Linked DNA regions of Rhodothermus marinus. The protein of the gene in region 1 binds, or shares a complex with, the protein of each later gene. Links are inferred from orthologs where the notes say so. Each region holds a gene or a part of one and is shown on either strand. Other genes may lie near its edges.

Evidence for each region.
Region 2: the proteins of secY (region 1) and secA are in contact, whole or in part, in a crystal structure (PDB 3DIN), measured with the Thermotoga maritima proteins. The link is inferred for Rhodothermus marinus from one-to-one orthologs. Residues at the interface, in WP_004081795.1 of Thermotoga maritima: Glu108, Gly109, Glu110, Glu111, Ala236, Glu237, Arg238, Arg239, Ile240, Thr241, Ile242, Gln243, Tyr244, Ala245, Arg246, Arg247, Val248, Thr249, Gly250, Arg251, Arg252, Val253, Tyr254, Gly256, Ala257, Ser258, Thr259, Tyr260, Leu261, Pro262; in WP_004082002.1 of Thermotoga maritima: Glu261, Ala262, Arg263, Lys300, Ala301, Arg302, Thr303, Ile304, Ile305, Leu323, Tyr324, Asp325, Pro326, Val329, Ser330, Tyr333, Ile336, Lys340, Phe345, Val349, Glu363, Phe364, Tyr374, Ser375, Gly376, Gly377, Glu393, Ile395, Thr482, Ser483.

The regions. Positions count from the first base shown.
Region 1 is NZ_AP019797.1:998,983-1,007,461, forward strand. Bases 5,614-8,479 are described here. They hold secY (preprotein translocase subunit SecY), read left to right. Parts: upstream 5,614-6,321; coding sequence 6,322-7,638; downstream 7,639-8,479. Other genes in these bases: rpmD (50S ribosomal protein L30), read left to right, coding at 5,614-5,773; rplO (50S ribosomal protein L15), read left to right, coding at 5,811-6,272; map (type I methionyl aminopeptidase), read left to right, coding at 7,649-8,479; infA (translation initiation factor IF-1), read left to right, coding at 8,460-8,479. Also shown: rpsC (30S ribosomal protein S3), read left to right, coding at 22-771; rplP (50S ribosomal protein L16), read left to right, coding at 826-1,260; rpmC (50S ribosomal protein L29), read left to right, coding at 1,282-1,497; rpsQ (30S ribosomal protein S17), read left to right, coding at 1,545-1,850; rplN (50S ribosomal protein L14), read left to right, coding at 1,847-2,215; rplX (50S ribosomal protein L24), read left to right, coding at 2,248-2,604; rplE (50S ribosomal protein L5), read left to right, coding at 2,646-3,221; rpsN (30S ribosomal protein S14), read left to right, coding at 3,229-3,498; rpsH (30S ribosomal protein S8), read left to right, coding at 3,526-3,927; rplF (50S ribosomal protein L6), read left to right, coding at 3,968-4,522; rplR (50S ribosomal protein L18), read left to right, coding at 4,594-4,953; rpsE (30S ribosomal protein S5), read left to right, coding at 4,992-5,540; more of rpmD, read left to right, coding at 5,573-5,613. UniProt on the Escherichia coli protein: The central subunit of the protein translocation channel SecYEG. Consists of two halves formed by TMs 1-5 and 6-10.
Region 2 is NZ_AP019797.1:416,436-425,968, reverse strand. The notes cover bases 1,752-5,671. They hold secA (preprotein translocase subunit SecA), read right to left. Parts: upstream 5,363-5,671; coding sequence 1,952-5,362; downstream 1,752-1,951. Other genes in these bases: GYH26_RS01900 (hypothetical protein), read right to left, coding at 5,522-5,671; recN (DNA repair protein RecN), read right to left, coding at 1,752-1,925. In the rest of the region: GYH26_RS01915 (GAF domain-containing protein), read right to left, coding at 1-142; more of recN, read right to left, coding at 189-1,751; more of GYH26_RS01900, read right to left, coding at 5,672-5,896; GYH26_RS01895 (glycoside hydrolase family 97 protein), read right to left, coding at 5,978-8,011; GYH26_RS01890 (hypothetical protein), read left to right, coding at 8,160-8,810; GYH26_RS01885 (HD domain-containing protein), read left to right, coding at 8,807-9,502; GYH26_RS01880 (ABC transporter ATP-binding protein), read right to left, coding at 9,466-9,533. UniProt on the Escherichia coli protein: Required for protein export, interacts with the SecYEG preprotein conducting channel.

The DNA.
Region 1 (8,479 bases):
AACCCGTAGCAACGAACCATTATGGGTCAGAAAACACACCCGATAGGATTTCGCCTGGGCGTCATCCGCGGCTGGTTCTCCAGCTGGTATGCGGAAAAGGACCTGCCGGAGAAGCTGATCGAGGACGAGGAGATCCGGCGCTATCTGCAGGCGCGACTCAAGCGGGCCGGCCTGAGCCGGGTGGTGATCGAGCGTACCCCGAAGCGGGTGATCCTCACGCTCCATACCAGCCGGCCGGGCGTCGTCATCGGCCGCGGTGGCCAGGAGGTGGAGAAGCTCCGGGAAGAGCTGCAGAAACTGACCGGCAAGGAGATCCAGATCAACATCAGCGAGATCAAGCGGCCGGAGCTGGATGCCAGCCTGGTGGCGCAGAACATCGCGCAGCAGCTGGAAGGTCGCGTCTCTTTCCGCCGGGCCATGAAGCAGGCCATCACGGCCGCCATGCGTATGGGCGCCCAGGGCATCCGTATCAAGGTGTCTGGCCGTCTGGGGGGCGCCGAAATGAGCCGCACCGAGCAGTACCTGGAGGGACGCGTGCCGCTGCATACGCTCCGGGCTAATATCGACTATGCGCAGGCGACGGCCTACACGATCTACGGCACGATCGGCGTCAAGGTGTGGATCTTCCTGGGCGAGATTATCGGCAAGCCGGATTTGAGCCCGAACGCCCTGATGCAGCGGCAACAGCAGCAGACCTTCGAGCAGCCCGAACGTCGGCGTCGGCGTCGTGCACGGCGGACCGGTCGCCGCGCTGCCGAAGAAGAGAGCTAACCTGAAACCGCGCGGGGGTAGTCCCTCGCCGTAAGCGAAGCGGAGGTACGAGCCATGTTAATGCCCCGACGTACCAAGTACCGCAAGCAGCAGAAAGGCCGTATCAAAGGCCTGGCTTCGCGCGGTACGCAGATAGAGTTTGGCGACTTCGGGATCAAAGCGCTTGAGCCGGCACGCATCACGTCGCGGCAGATCGAGGCGGCCCGTGTGGCCATCACCCGTAAGCTGCGGCGTACCGGGAAGGTGTACATCCGCATCTTTCCGGACAAACCCGTGACCAAAAAACCGGCCGAAGTCCGTATGGGTAAAGGGAAGGGCTCGGTCGAGTTCTGGGTGGCGGTCGTGGAGCCGGGGCGCATTCTCTTCGAAGTGGGCGGCGTGCCGGAAGAGCTGGCCCGCGAGGCGCTTCGACTGGCTTCGCACAAGCTGCCCATTAAAACCAAGTTCGTCAAGCGGCCAGAACTCATGGCCGCTCCGCAGGGACGCTAACCCAAACCTGGGACGCAGGCTATGAAGCCGAAAGAGATCCGTGCAATGAGCCTGGAAGAAATCGCCCAGCGCATTCGAAGCGAAGAGCAGGAACTGCGCCAGCTTCGGTTTCAGCATGCCGTGGCGCAGCTCGAAAATCCCATGCTGCTGCGCAACAAACGGCGGCTTATTGCACGGTTGAAGACGATTTACAACGAAAAACTCCGGGAAGCCCGGCAGGCTTCCGTGAACGAATAACCCGGTAGTTGGTGAGGTCGCGGCTCACCAAGCCCTGAAAGACAACTATGGCTAACGAACAGCAGACGCAGAAAACGCAGCGCGGACGCCGAAAGGAGCGGATCGGCGTGGTCGTCAGCAACAAAATGGACAAGACGATCACGGTCGCCGTCGAGCGACTCGTCAAACATCCGCTCTACGGCAAATACATCAAGCGTACGACGAAACTGATGGCCCACGACGAACACAACGAGGCCAACGAGGGCGACGTGGTCCGCATCATGGAAACGCGGCCGCTCTCGAAGCACAAGCGGTGGCGCCTCGTCGAAATTATCGAGCGGGCTAAGAAAATCCAGCGAGAAGAAACGCCATGATTCAGCAGGAAAGCAGACTGGTGGTCGCCGACAACAGCGGGGCGAAAGAATTGCTCTGCATTCGCGTGCTGGGCGGCAGCCACAAGCGCTACGCCCGCGTCGGCGACAAGATCGTCGCCTCGGTCAAATCGGTCATTCCTGGAGGGAGCGTGAAGAAGGGCGACGTGGTCAAAGCCGTCGTCGTCCGTACCAAGAAAGAATACCGCCGCCCGGACGGAACCTACATTCGCTTCGACGACAACGCGGCGGTATTGATCAACAACCAGGACGAACCGATCGGGACCCGTATCTTCGGGCCCGTGGCGCGTGAGCTGCGCGACAAGCAGTTCATGCGTATCGTTTCGCTGGCCCCTGAGGTGGTCTGAGCCGCCGCTAACCCCAAGAGCTGCAGAAGGCCATGCCGCGTACAAAAAATAAACAACCCAAGCTGCACGTAAAACGAGGCGATCTGGTGCGCGTGATCGCCGGCAACGATAAAGGCAAGGAAGGGCGCATCCTGCGCGTCTTTCCGAAAAAGCAGCGCGTCATCGTGGAAGGCGTGAACCTGCGCATCCGCCACGTGCGGCCCAGCCCCCAGTACCCGCAGGGCGGGCGCATCCAGCAGGAAATGCCCATCCACGTCTCGAACGTCATGCCGCTCGACAGCAACGGGCGGCCCACGCGGGTCGGCCGTAAATGGGTGGAAGACCCGGCTACGGGACGGGGCCGCTGGGTGCGTTACGCGAAAACGACGGGCGAGGAGCTGGACCGCTGAGGCCGGCTGCGCGCACAAAAGCCCAGAATGAATAGGGAGCCATGACCTACGTTCCTCGACTGAAGAAAAAATACCGGGAAGAGGTGGTACCCGCCCTGATGAAACAGTTCGGGTACCGCAACGTGATGCAGGTGCCGCGCCTGGTCAAGATCTGCGTCAACAAAGGCGTGGGCGAGGCGGCCCAGAACAAAAAGGTGCTGGACGACGCGATCGAAGAAATCCGGCTGATCACCGGCCAGCATCCGGTCGTGCGCCGCGCCAAGAAAAGCATTTCGAACTTCAAGCTTCGCAAGGGCATGCCCGTCGGCGTATCGGTCACGCTGCGCGGCGACCGGATGTTCGAGTTCTTCGACCGCCTTGTCACGCTGGCCCTTCCCCGGATGCGCGACTTCCGGGGCGTTTCGGACCGCAGCTTCGACGGGCGCGGCAATTACACGCTGGGCATTCCCGAGCAGATTATTTTCCCCGAAATCGACGTGGATAAAGTCGATCGCATCAGCGGCTTCGACATCACGTTCGTGACCACGGCGAAGACGGACGAAGAGGCCTATGCGCTGCTGAAGCTGCTGGGCATGCCGTTCGTCCGCCGCGAAGAACCTCAAGCAAAGGCAGCATAAAGGCGCTATGGCGAAAAAAAGCTGGATGGCGCGCGAGAAAAAGCGCCGCGAACTGGTAGCCAAATACGCGGAGAAGCGGCGTCAGCTCAAAGAAGCAGGCGACTGGATCGGCCTGCAGAAGCTGCCGCGCAACTCCAGCCCGGTCCGGCTGCGGAATCGTTGTCCGCTGACGGGACGGGCTCGGGGCTACCTGCGCAAGTTCGGCGTCTCGCGTATCGTCTTCCGTGAAATGGCCCTCGAAGGGAAGATTCCAGGGGTTCGCAAAGCCAGCTGGTAACCCCGATTTCAGTCAACTGCAACGACCATGAGTGGGATTACAGATCCGATTGCCGACTACCTGGCCCGTCTGCGCAATGCGCAGATGGCGCGGAAGGTGTACGTCGACGTGCCCGCTTCCAAACTGAAGCGGGCCATCACCCAGATTCTGGTGGACAAGGGCTATGTGCAGCGGTACCTGGACATCGATGACGGAAAGCAGGGCCTGCTGCGCATCTACTTGAAATACGACCGGAACGGCAATCCGGCGATCCGGGAGCTGCAGCGCGTCTCCAAGCCGGGGCGCCGCCAGTACGTGGGGGCCGATGAACTGCCCCGCGTGCGCAACGGCCTGGGCATTGCCATAATCTCGACCTCCCAGGGCGTGATGACCGACAAGGAGGCGCGCAAGCTGCACATTGGCGGCGAGGTCCTGGCCTACGTGTTCTAAAACAGCCACGGATCAGCTTCACAGCTAAACCAGAAAAACCATGTCGCGGATAGGGAGACAGCCGATCCATCTGCCCGACGGCGTGCGCGTCGAAGTGGCCCCGAACAACGTAGTGACCGTCACGGGCCCCAAAGGGACGCTCACGCTGCAGGTGGATCCGGACATTACCGTGGAAGTCGCGGATAAAACCGTACGGGTACTCCGGCCCACCGAGCAGAAGCGCCACCGCGCGATGCACGGGCTTTACCGCGCCCTGATCCAGAACATGGTGACGGGCGTAACCGAAGGCTACCGCAAGGAGCTGGAAGTCATCGGCATCGGCTTCCGCGCTTCGATGTCGGGCAACATGCTGGAACTGGCACTGGGTTACTCGCACCCGATTTACTTCGTGCCGCCGGAAGGCATCAAACTGTCGGTGCGTAGCGAGCGCGGGAGCAACCCGATCGTCATTGTAGAGGGGATCGACAAGCAACTGGTCGGGGAAGTGGCGGCCAAGATCCGCGCCCTGCGGCCGCCGGAGCCCTACAAGGGCAAAGGCATCCGCTACGTGGGCGAGTATGTGCGGCGCAAGGCGGGCAAGACGGCCGGCCGCTAATCTCCGTCCGCTGTTGAAATCGGAAAGACCCGGAGGGTCGGCAATCTTCCGGCAAACCTGTCAGGCAGATCATGATCAACGAACTCAAGCGCAAGAAGGAACGGCGGGCGCGCGTCAAGCGCGGCCTGAAGAAAAAAATCCGCGGCACGCCCGAGCGTCCGCGCCTGTGCGTGTACCGGTCGAACAAGCACATTTACGCGCAGGTGATCGACGACACGCGTGGCCATACGCTGGCGGCCGCCTCCAGCCTTGAGAAAGACATGCCTTCCGGCACCAAAACGGAGATCAGCCGGGAGGTGGGGCGGCGGGTGGCCCAGCGGGCGCTGGCTGCGAACGTGACGCAGGTGGTATTCGATCGGAACGCCTACAAATATCATGGCCGGGTAAAGGCGCTGGCCGAAGGCGCGCGTGAAGGCGGCCTTCAGTTCTGACCCTTCCCGGATTCTCGGACAAAGGATGACAGACGATTATGGCACGGCAGAAAAATCGTAACAACCGCGGTCGTCGTCGACAGCGCCAGCGTGCTGCCGAAGAGCAGCAGCAGTGGATCGAACGCCTGGTGTCGGTCAAACGAGTGGCCAAAGTCGTGCAGGGCGGCCGGCGCTTCTCCTTCAGCGCCGTGGTCGTGGTGGGCGATGGCAACGGACTGGTCGGCTCCGGCGTGGGCAAGGCGCGTGAAGTGGCCGATGCCATCGCCAAGGCCACCGAAAATGCCAAGAAAAACCTGATCCGTGTGCCGATCCGGCGCGGGACGATTCCCCATCCGGTGATCGGACGTCAGGACGCGGCGCGCGTGCTGCTGAAGCCGGCCTCGCCCGGTACCGGCGTCATTGCCGGCAGCGGCGCCCGTGCCGTGCTGGAGTGCGCTGGCATCACCGATGTGCTCTGCAAGGCGCTGGGGTCGACGAACCCCTACAACCTCGTGGCGGCGACCATCAACGCCCTTGAGCAGCTGGAAGACCCGCTGGAGGTCGCCCAGCGCCGGGGCGTCCCGCTGCAGAAGGTGTTCGAAGGGTAACAACGCGACGGACCACGGAAGGCAACGGACGTATGGCGGCAAAAAAACAGAAAAAGCTGAAAATCACGCAGGTCCGCAGCGTGATCGACTATCCGGAGCGGCAGCGCCGCACCCTGGAAGCACTGGGCCTGCGACGCATTGGCCGGACGGTGGTCCACGACGACACGCCCCAGATCCGGGGCATGATCAAGAAGGTGGAGCACCTGGTACGCGTTGAAGAAATTGAAGCATAACCGCACGGTTTGGCGTGCGCAAAACGGTCTGGCAGCAATGGATCTGAGTCGACTGAAACCGGCAAAAGGAGCGGTCCGCGAACGCAAGCGCCTGGGACGTGGCGTGGGCTCCGGCTATGGTGGCCATAGCTCGACGCGTGGTACGAAAGGTCAGAAGGCGCGCACCGGCCAGAAGATTCCGGCCTACTTCGAAGGCGGGCAGATGCCGCTGGTGCGGCGTGTGCCCAAACGGGGCTTCCGCAATCCGTTCCGCACGGAATACCGGGTGATCAACGTGGGCGATCTGGCCCGCTGGATCGAGGCCGGGCGGCTTTCGGCCGAGGCGCCGATCACGCCGGAGACGCTGGTGGCCGCCGGACTGGCCCGCAAACGCGACCGCATCAAGATTCTGGGCGACGGCGAACTGTCGGTGGCGCTCCAGATTTCGGCGCATGCCTTCAGCGCCTCGGCCCGGCAGAAGATCGAAGCGGCCGGTGGAACGGCCACGGTAATCGCCTGATTCGCAAGCGCAGCCGCGTCCTGCAGGACGCCCAGCCCATTAGCAGACCATGGCGGGTTTCACGGAAAGCATTCGCAACATCTGGAAGATCGAAGAGCTCCGGCAGCGCGTGCTCTACACGCTCGGGCTGCTGGTCGTCTACCGGCTCGGCACCTACGTGACGCTGCCGGGCGTCGATGCCCACATCCTGGCCGAGGTCAACCGCCAGGCCGGCACGAACAACCTGTTCGGCCTGATCGACCTGTTCGTCGGCGGCGCCTTCTCGCAGGCCGGCATCTTCGCGCTGGGCATCATGCCCTACATCACCGCCTCCATCATCATCCAGCTCATGGGCGCGGTGGTGCCCTACTTCCAGAAGTTGCAGCGTGAAGGCGAAGAGGGCCGCCGCAAGATCACGCAGCTCACGCGCTATCTGACCGTCGGCATCACGGCGCTGCAGGCCGTGGGCTATGCGATCAACCTGCGCTACGGCGCCACCGGACAGGCCATCGTGGTCAGTCCGGCCTTTTTTATGCTGATCGCCGTCATCGTGCTGACGGCCGGTACCGTTTTCGTGATGTGGCTCGGCGAACGCATCACGGAAAACGGCATCGGCAACGGCATCTCGCTCATCATCATGGTGAGCATCATCGCCTTCCTGCCGCAGGCCGTCTACAACGAATTCACGCTGAAAGACAACCTGTTCATCGTGCTGCTGGAGCTGGCCGTCTTCGTGGTGATCACGGCCGGGGTGGTGCTGGTAACGCAGGGGACGCGCCGCATCCCCGTGCAGTATGCCAAACGGGTGGTCGGGCGCCGCGTCTACGGCGGCGTCACGCAGTATTTGCCGCTGCGCGTCAACGCGGCCGGCGTGATGCCGATCATCTTCGCGCAGTCGATCATGTTCGTGCCGGCCACGATCGCCACGTTCTTCCCCGGCAGTGATTTCATGCAGCAGTTCGGGAGCTTTTTCTCGGACATCTCGGGCTGGGGCTATTCTTCCCTGTTTTTCCTGCTGGTCGTGTTCTTTACCTACTTCTACACGGCCATTGCCGTGAACCCGCGCGAGATGGCCGACACGCTCAAGCGGCAGGGTGGCTTCATTCCCGGGGTGCGTCCGGGCAAGCAGACCAGCGAGTTCATCGACACGATCCTGACCCGGATCACGCTGCCGGGCGCCATCTTTCTGGGCATCGTGGCGATCATTCCGGCCTTTGCCATGCGGGCGGGCGTGACGGCGGGATTTGCCCACTTTTTCGGCGGAACCAGCCTGCTCATCATCGTGGGGGTGATGCTCGACACGCTGCAGCAGATCGAAAGCCATCTGCTGATGCGCCACTACGAGGGCTTCATGAAAGGCTCGCGCGTGCGGGGACGACGGTTCTAAACGCCCGGTTATGATCCATATCAAAACCGAAAAAGAAATCGACATCCTGCGTCAGTGCGCCGAGCTGGTGGGACGCACGCTGGGGGAGGTGGCGCGCTACATCCGACCGGGTGTGACCACGGCCGAGCTGGACGCCATCGCCGAAGATTTCATCCGGACGCAGGGTGCTGAACCGGCCTTCAAAGGCTACCGGGTGGGCCGGCTGGTCTATCCGGCCACGCTGTGCGTGTCGGTAAACGACCAGGTGGTGCACGGCATCCCGGGCGACTATAAGCTCAAAGAAGGGGATCTGGTGTCGGTGGATTGCGGGGTGCGGTATCGTGGCTTCTATGGCGACAGCGCCTACACCTTCGGGGTGGGCGAGCTGGACCCGGAGAACGTCCGTCTCTGCCGGGTTACCTACGAGGCGCTCGACAAAGGCATTGCGCAGGCGGTGGCCGGCAAACGCATCGGCGACATCAGCCATGCGATTCAGCGGCATTGCGAGGCGGCGGGCTACGGCGTGGTGCGGGCGCTGGTGGGGCACGGCATCGGACGCCGTCTGCACGAAGAGCCGCAGGTACCCAACGTGGGGCGGCCGGGTACAGGCCGACGGCTCCGTGTGGGGATGACGCTCTGCGTGGAACCCATGGTCAATCGCGGAACGTATGAGGTGCGCGTCGGCGACGACGGATGGACCGTCTACACGGCCGACGGGCAGCCCTCGGCCCACTACGAACACATGGTCGTGGTACGGGCCGGGCGGCCGGAAGTGCTGACGACGTTTGCCTACATCGAAGAGGTAGTCGAAGCGCCCTACAAACAGACCATCGCATCCCCACATGGCGAAACAGAAACCCAT
Region 2 (9,533 bases), 580 kb from region 1 along the record:
CGGTCGCCATGGCGGCGATCCAGTCCGTTTCGCCTTCGAGCAATGCGTCGATATGCCGGCGTACGGCCTCGTAGTGCCGGGCGCGCTCCTCGGCACCCGCCGTAACCGGAAGCAGCGTCAGTAACGTCGTGGTTTCGGCCATCATCGATTCCTGGTTGCTCTGAATTTCAGAACTTGTAGAAGCCACTTCAGGCTTCGGGCGTTTTTTCGCGGGCGGCCACCTGGCGGATCAGCTCGCGGGCGCTTTCCAGGGCAGCTTCGGTCACCTCGGCGCCGCTCATGAGCGCGGCCACCTGACGCGCCCGCTCTTCGTCCGAAAGCCGCCGGATGCGCGTCTTGGCGCGGCCGTCTTCGACCACTTTTTCGACCAGAAAGTGCACGTCGCCGAAGGCGGCAATCTGGGGCAGGTGCGTGATGGCAATGATCTGATGGTAGCTGGCCAGGTCATGCAGCCGCTCACCCACCCGGTGCGCAATGGCGCCCGAGATGCCCGTGTCGATCTCGTCGAAGACCAGGATCGGCAGGCGGTCGCTTTTGGCCAGGATCGTCTTGAGCGCGAGCATGATCCGGCTGACTTCGCCACCCGATGCCACGCGCGCCAGCGGTCGGAGCGGTTCGCCCGGGTTGGTCGTGATGTAAAATTCCACCTGGTCCATGCCGGTTGTGAAGGCCGCGTAGCGCTCGGGCTCCCGACCCGGTACGGGGATGACGATCCAGCCCTCGGGGTCGGGCCGATGCGTGAAGCGCACCTCGAAGCGGCTGTCGGGCATACCCAGCACGGCCAGTTCGCTGACGATGGCCTGTTCGATGCGCTCGGCCACCTCACGCCGCTTGGCCGAAAGGCGCTGCGCCGCCATCGAAAGCGCCTGCATGGCTTCGGCCAGCCGGCGATCCAGCCGCTCCAACGCGCCCTCGAAGTCCACGGCCAGCTCGTACTTGCGGCCGATCTCGGCGCGATGGGCCAGCACGGCCTCCAGCGTACCGCCGTACTTGCGCTTGAGCAACTCCAGCTCGACCAGCCGCGCGCGGATTTCTTCCAGCCGCTCCGGGTTGAACTCGATTCGCGCGTTGTAGTCCTGCAAAAACTTGGCGATCTCAGCCACGCTGATCTGCGCCGAACGGATCTCCTGGAGCGCCTCCTCGAAGCTCCGGTCGATCCGTACCAGGTCCTGCAGCTCGTTCCGGGCCAGCACGAGCTGATCGTGCACGGCGTTTTCCGACTCGTAGAGCAGTTCGTAAAGGCGTGCCGTGGCCTCGTAGAGCTGCTCGGCGTTTTCGAGGATGCGCAGCTCGGCTTCGAGCGCCTCCTCCTCGCCTTCCTGTGGATTGACCCGGTCGATTTCCTCGATCTCGAACGCGTAGCGCTCTTTCTGCTCCTGCAGCTCGCGGCGACGGGCCATGAGCGCCTCGCGTTCCCGGATCAGGCGGGCCACCTCTTCGTAGTGGCGCCGGTAGGTGTCGCGGAGTCCGCCCAGGCTGCCGAAGTTGTCGAGCAGTTCCAGGTGCGTTTCGGTGCGGAGCAGGCTCTGATGTTCGTGCTGGCCGTGCAGGTCGATGAGCTGCGCCGCCACCTCACGAAGGAGCTGGACGGTGGCCGGCGTGTCGTTGATAAAGGCGCGGCTCTGGCCGGGCAGGATCTCGCGGCGCACGATGAGCTGGGGCATCGGGTCGATGGCACTCGCCTCGAGCAGCGCCCGGATGCGGGGCGTGTCGGCCTCGTCGAAGACGCCTTCCACGACGGCCTTGCGGGCGCCGCTGCGGATCATTTCCGTATCGGCCCGCTCGCCCAGAATCATCTTGAGCGCGCCGATCAGAATGGACTTCCCCGCGCCGGTCTCGCCGGTGAGGATGTTGAGTCCGCTGCCGAATTCAACCTCAAGTTCCTCGATCAGCGCGTAGTCCCGGATGTAAAGCGTCCGCAGCATAGCCCACGCCGCACGTGGCGGTCAGCTCAGCGGTTGCGTCCGCAGCAGTGCTTGTACTTTTTGCCGCTGCCACAGGGACAGGGATCGTTGCGACCGATCTTTTCGCCCACGACCACCGGCTGTTCTTTGACCGTGGGATCGCGCCGCGCGGCCGAGTCGGCCGGCGACTGCGCCCGCACGTGCACGCCGTAGGAATCAACGCTTTCGTGCTGCACCCGCGCACGTGACGGGTCCAGGCGCCGACGCGGCGCGCTCGCCGGTGCGGCCGGACGCGTCTCCACCAGCGGCCCGGCCCGGAAGATGAACGAGATCGCGTCGCGGTTGATCTTGTCGAGCGTCTGCTGGAAGAGCTTGAAACCCTCGACCTTGTACTCGACGAGCGGGTCGCGCTGTCCGAAGGCCCGCAGGTTGATGCCCTCCTTGAGTTCGTCCAGCTCACGCAGGTGTTCGGTCCAGTGCTCGTCGATGAAGTGCAGCAGCGCGGCCCGTTCCAGCGCGTTGTTGATCTCCTGGCCGCGCGTGCGCAGCGCTTCGTCCACGCGGGCAACGGCCCGGAGCACGCGGCGGCCGTCGGTGAAGTCCACCACGACCCGGTCGGGCTTCTGCTCCAGCCCGTCCTGGTTCAGGAAGGCCTGCAGCCGCTCGTAGAAAGGCTCGGCCAGCATCTGGCGCTTGCGGCGGTAGAAGTCGAGGGCGGCCTGGTAGAGCCGGTCGAAGACGCCGTCGTCGCCCAGGCGGGCGAACTCTTCCGGCGTCATCTCGAAGTCGAAGGCGAACGTGCGCAGCACCTCGTCGCGCAGCCCCTCCAGGTCGCCTTCTTTGTAGTGCCGCTCGACGATCTGGCCGAGCACGTCGCGCAGCATTTCGAGCACATCGTGGCTGATACGCTCGCCCGTGAGCGCGTGCCGGCGGCGGCTGTAGATGACGCGGCGCTGCGCGTCGAGCACGTCGTCGAATTCGAGCTGCCGCTTGCGAATGGCGAAGTTGTTCTGCTCGACCTTCTTCTGCGCCCGCTCGATGCTCTTGGTCACCCACGGATGCGTGATGACCTCGCCCTCTTCCATCTTGAGTCGGTCCATAATACGGGCGATGCGGTCGGAGCCGAACAGGCGCATCAGGTCGTCTTCGAGCGAGACGTAAAACTGGCTTTCGCCCGGATCGCCCTGGCGCCCGGCGCGGCCCCGGAGCTGCAGGTCGATACGGCGGCTTTCGTGGCGCTCGGTGCCGATGATGGCCAGTCCGCCCAGTTCCTTGACGCCCGGCCCGAGCTTGATGTCGGTACCGCGACCGGCCATGTTCGTGGCGATCGTCACGGCGCCCTTCTGACCAGCCTGTGCCACGATCAGCGCTTCCTGCTTGGCCCGATCCCGGCGGGCGTTCAGCACGTTGTGCGGGATGCCCTCGCGCTTGAGCATGCGGCTGAGCATCTCCGACACTTCGACCGACGTGGTGCCCACCAGCACGGGCTGCCCCTTCCTGTGGTACTCCTTGATCTTCTGGATGACCGCGTTGTACTTCTCGCGCTTGGTGCGGAAGACCAGGTCCTCGTGATCGACGCGAATGACGGGCTTGTGCGTGGGGATGACGATGACGTCCAGGCCGTAGATCTTGTAGAACTCTTCCGCCTCGGTGATGGCCGTACCCGTCATGCCGGCCAGCTTGTGGTACATGCGGAAGTAGTTCTGCAGCGTGATCGTGGCGTAGGTCTGCGTGGCCGCCTGCACCTTGACGCCCTCTTTCGCCTCGATGGCCTGGTGCAGTCCATCGGAATAGCGGCGACCGGGCAGCACACGGCCCGTGTGCTCGTCGACGATCAGGACCTTGCCGTCCTGGACGATATACTCGACGTCACGCTCATAAAGCGTGTAAGCACGCAGCAGCTGCTCGACGGCATGCAGGCGCTCGGCCCGCTCGGCGTACCGGTTGTACAGCTCCCGCTTCTGCTCCTCCAGTTCCTTGTGCAGCAGGCGCCGATCGTTTTCCAGCTTGTTCTGGCGCTTCTCTTCGGAAAGGTCGGTGCGCTGCGCCAGTTCTTCTTCCAGCCTGCGGAGCTTTTCCCGGTATTCCTGCTCAAGCCGGGCCGTCTCCTCACCCAGGTCAGGCAAGACGAACATGTCGCGGTCTTGGCCGGCGATGCGGGCGATCTCGTCGAGACCCTTTTCGGTAAGTTCGATGGTGTGGTTCTTTTCGTCGAGCGCGAAGTAGAGCACTTCGTCGACGAAGGGCATGTTCTTGGCGTTGTCCTGCAGGTAGAAGGCTTCGGTGCGCTGCAGGAGCGTCTCGACGCCCGGCTCGGTCTTGAGCTTCATGAAGCGCTTGTTGCGCGGAAAGCCTCGCGCAGCCCGAAGCAGTGCCAGTCCGGCCTCCTCTTCCAGTTCGCTGGCCCGTTTGCGATCGCCGGCTTCCAGCGCTTTATCCCGCTCCTTCAGCTTCTGCTCGGCTTCGGCCACGAGCTGCGCCACCAGCCGCTGCTGCAGGTAGACGAGTTTTTCGATGACCGGCTTGAGCTCGGTGAAGCGCTCGTCGCCCGACTGGGGCACCGGACCCGAGATGATCAGCGGCGTGCGCGCCTCGTCGATGAGCACCGAGTCGACCTCGTCGACGATCGCGTAGTGGTGGCCGCGTTGCACGAGCTGGTCCGGATCGATCACGAAGGAGTGGTCGCGCAGGTAGTCGAACCCGAACTCGTTGTTCGTACCGTAGGTGATGTCGGCCTGATAGGCGCGGCGCCGCCCTTCGGAATGCGGCTCGTACTTGTCGATGACATCGACGGTCAGGCCCAGAAACTCATAGATCGGCCCCATCCACTCGGCATCGCGCTGTGCCAGGTAGGGGTTGACCGTCACGACGTGCACGCCGCGACCGGCCAGCGCGTTCAGGTAAACGGGCATGACGGCCACAAGCGTCTTCCCCTCGCCCGTCTTCATCTCGGCGATCTTGCCCTGATGCAGCACGATGCCGCCGAGGATCTGCACGTCGTAGGGGACCATGTCCCAGACGATCTTCTGCCCGCCGGCCATCCACTCCTTGCCCAGCATACGGCGGCAGGCTTCCTTCACGACGGCAAACGCCTCGGGCAACAGCTCATCGAGCTTACGCTCGACGCGCTCCAGCCATTCTTTTTCGAGGTCGTCCAGCTCTTCGTAGAGCCGCTCGCGCTCTTCGGGCGAGAGTTCTTCGACCTCGGCGTGGCCGTCGCCGCTGATGTCGTGCACTTCCCCCCGCAGGCGCGCCTCGATGTCGGCCTTACGCGCCTCGATGTCGGCCACGGCCTCTTTGATGCGTCGCTTGAACTCGTCGGTCTTGGCGCGCAGCTCTTCGTCGCTGAGCGCCTTGAACTGCTCGGCGTACTCGTTGACTTTATGGACAATGGGCCAGAGTTTCCGCAGCTCCCGCTCGTTGCGATCCCCGAACAGCTTTTTCAGAAAGTCAAACATGGCAATTCGCGACTCCGGATATTTACACGCAAGAACCGCGGCATCGAAATGCGACACCGCGGATAGCCGTACCGCTTAAATCGGTACCGGCAGTCTCACGCCGCCCGGAGCGGTCCGTTCCCGCCCGCGATCTCCACAGAACAGCCCTCACCACCGCGCCTACCAGCGGGGATGCTCCTCGATGGGCATCGTGCTGTACATCAGGTGCAGCAACAGACCGGACAGGTCCCAGTAGTTGGCCCGCTGCTGCTCGATGGCCGAGCGGAAACGCCAGTCGTCGAAGACGTCGTCGCACAGGTAATCGGTCGCCCGCACGAACGTAGGCCGCCCGTCGATGTAGAGCCCGACCTGCCGATGGAGCGTGACCTCCCGGAAGGTGCAGAGCCCTTTATCGCTCCGCATCTGGCGCACGGTCACCTCACCCCAGGGCGTGTCGCTTTTCCATACGTGCAGGCCGTTTTCCGACTCCTGCGCCTTGCGCGACCCGACGCATCCGCCGAGCAGCAGCGCCAGCCCGACAATCACCCACCGCATGCGTCCGAAGGTCTGGTCGAAGGTTCATTGCTTTTATGAAGTTACTGAAAAATAGGTCCCGCATGCGGTGGGCCGAGCCGCTCATTCTTCTACCGGATGGAAACGAATGGCTGTGCCGCCGCCCGGCGCCAGGCGCAGCGTCAGCACGGTCGAGGCATCGACGATCTGGCGGGTGATTTCGATCGCCAGCGGATTCGTGCGCCAGTCGGCATCCGGGGCGTCGCGGTAGATTTCCGCCACGTATTTGCGGCCGGGCTCCAGAAACGAGAGCGAGGCCTGCAACGTGCGGCCGTACTCGTCGGTGATGCTGCCCAGATACCAGTCGTCGCTGTGGCGGTCCTTGCGAACGATCGTCACGTAGTCGCCGATGCGGGCGTGCAGCACGCGCGTGTCCTCCCAGTCGACGGGCACATCTTTGATGAGCTGGAAGGCGTCGGGCCGCGCCTCGTAGTGCTCCGGCAGGTCGGCTGCCATCTGAAGCGGGCTGTAGATGACCACGTAGAGCGCCAGCTGCTTGGCCAGTGTCGTGTTGACCCGATTGTTGGGACGGTCTTCGATGAGGATGTCGAAGATGCCCGGTGTGAAGTCCATCGGTCCGGCCAGCAGCCGCGTAAAGGGGAGGATCGTCGTGTGCTCGGGCGGATTGCCGCCGTCCGCGCTCCAGGCGTTGTACTCCTGGCCGCGGGCGCCTTCACGGCTGACCATGTTCGGATAGGTGCGGCGCTCACCCGTGTCTTTGACCGGCTCGTGCGCATTGATGGCGATCTGGTAGCGGGCGGCCGTTTCAAGTACGCGCCGATGATGGCGCACCATGAACTGGCCGTGGTGCCACTCGCGATGCTCTCGGCCCTGCTCGTCGATCCAGACGCAGTTGCGGCCATGGGCCACATAGCCCGTCTTCACCATGTGAATGCCCAGCCGCCGGTAGAAAGCGAAGGCGTCTTCCATCTGGCGCTCGTAGTTCGTGATGTGACAGGCCGTCTCGTGGTGGCCGATGAGCTGGACGCCTTTTTCGCGGGCGTAGCGGGCGACCTCTTCGATGTCGAAGTCCGGATAGGGCTCAGTAAAGCGAAACTTGTCGCCGTTCTGCGTCCAGTCGCCGTCCCAGCCGACATTCCAGCCCTCAATCAGCACGGCATCGAACCCGTGACGGGCGGCAAAGTCGATGTAGCGCTTGGCGTTTTCGGTGGTGGCCCCGTGACGCGGGCCGGAGCCCCACGTAGAACGGCCGATGTGCATTTCCCACCAGATGCCCACGTACTTGGCCGGCCGCACCCACGAAACGTCGCCCAGGCGGTTGGGCGGATTCAGGTTCAGGATCGTGTAGTTGGTGATCAGCTCGCCCGCGTCGTCGCCCACGAGCAGCACGCGCCAGGGCGATCGGAACGGCGTCTGCGCCTTGACGCGCGTGCCGTCGGACCAGGGCACCAGGTCCACCTCCAGCGTGAGCGAATCTTTCGGCGCCAGCGTCATCGTGGCGTAGTCCTCCACGTCCGCCTCGTGGAAGCTCAGAAACCACCCGTCGGCCGTCTCCATCGTGACGGGCGTATGGACCGTGTCGAGCTGGCTGACGGGCGTATGGCGGTACAGATACTCGTAGCGGTTTGGATGGTAGGCCGGAATCCACCAGGCCATATGGTCGCCCGCCAGCCGGAACTCGGTCAATTCGTCCATGATGACGAACCGGTCCAGATTCGGCTGCGCCGGCCATTCGTAGCGGAAGCCCACGCCTTCGTCGAAGACACGGAAGACGATGTCCATGCGCCGGGGCCGCTCGGAAGTCTCTTCAAGCTGCAGCCGGAGTTCGTGGTAGTGGCTCCGGATGTCTTTCTTTTCGCCCCATGGCTGCGTCCAGATCGTATCAACCGTATCGCGCGCGACGCCGATGAGCCGGAACGGTCCGACCAGCGGTGGCTGCTCCTGCAACTCAAAGCCCATGCGTGAAGGAAGAATGAGCGGCAGGCCGAAGCGATCGATCCGGTAGGTGGGTCGTCCGTCTTCAAGCGTGAAGCTTACCACGAGTGAGCCGTCCGGCGAGGCTACCGAAGCCGTCTGGGCCCGGACGCCTGCAGCCAGGCTCACGATCAGCAGCAAAACCGGCAAAAACCGTCGCATAACCCTCTCTGTGTTAGCGCTTACATTCCGGTTGCTTCAATATAACGGGTTTTCGGCCGCTCGTCAATGCAAAAGCGGCGCCGGCGATTTGCAGCGGGCCGTCTTATTCCGTAAGTTCCGGCACCTCATACTTGCACCGAGCCGCCCTATGTTCATCGGACATTTCGGACTGGGCTTGGCCGCCCGTCGCGCGGCCCCACGTCCGTCGCTGGGCACGCTGCTGCTGGCCGCTCAGTTTGTCGATCTGCTCTGGCCAACGATGTTGCTGCTCGGACTGGAACAGGTTGCCATCGAGCCGGGCGCCACGCGCATGACCCCACTGCATTTCGTTGCCTATCCGTACACGCACAGCCTGCTGGCCGTGGTGGGCTGGGGCTTCCTCTTTGGCGCCGTATATGCCTGGATGCGCCAAGACCGCCGGGGCGCGGTCGTTCTGGGCCTGCTGGTGGTCAGCCACTGGGTACTGGACCTGCTCGTCCACCGCCCGGATCTACCGCTGTACCCCGGTGGTCCTCGGGTCGGTCTGGGCCTATGGAACCTGCCCGCCGTAGCCCTGCCGCTGGAACTGTTGCTGTACGTTGCCGGCGTCTGGCTCTACGTGGCTGCCACTCGTGCCCGCGATCGCACTGGACGGTGGGCTTTCTGGAGCCTGGTGGGCTTTCTCCTACTGGTGCATCTGAACAACCTGACGGGACCGCCACCTCCCGATCCGGTAGCCCTGGCCTGGTTTGCCCAGCTTCAGTGGCTGTTCATTCCCTGGGCCTACTGGATCGATGCGCATCGCGACAACCGACCATGACCGACCTGCTGATCGGCACACGATCGCTGGCGGCCTGGGAGCCGATTTTCGAGGAACTGTTGCAACGGGCCTGGGCGGACGCGTCGGATCCGGCGCACGATCTGGAGCACGTGCGGCGTGTGGTCCGGTGGGCGCGGCGTCTGGCGCTGGCCGAAGGGGCCGACCTCGCCGTGGTGCTTCCGGCCGCCTGGCTGCACGATTGCGTGCTCGTGCCCAAGGACCATCCGGAGCGTCCGCTCGCCTCCCGGAAAGCCGCCGACCGGGCCGTGGCGTTACTGCGCGAAGCCAACTACCCGGAAAACCTGCTGCCTGCCATCCATCACGCGATCGAAGCACACAGCTTCTCGGCCGGCATTCCGCCCCGGACGCTCGAGGCCCGCGTCGTGCAGGACGCCGACCGGCTCGACGCGCTCGGCGCCATCGGACTGGCCCGGATGCTCATGCTGGGCGGTGCCACCGGACGGCCGCTCTATGATCCGGCCGAACCCGTTCCCCGCAACCGCCCGCCCGACGACCGGCGCTACGTGCTCGACCACCTGTTCACCAAACTGCTGCACCTGGCCGATCGGATGCAGACCGAGGCGGGCCGACGCGAAGCACAGCGCCGCACCGTGTTTTTACAGGCTTTTCTCGAAGCGCTGCGGCGCGAACTGGATCAGGCCGAAGCGGCCTCGGCACGGGGCAGTGCCTGACCGGTCTCGGCGTCAAAAAGGTGAATGCGGG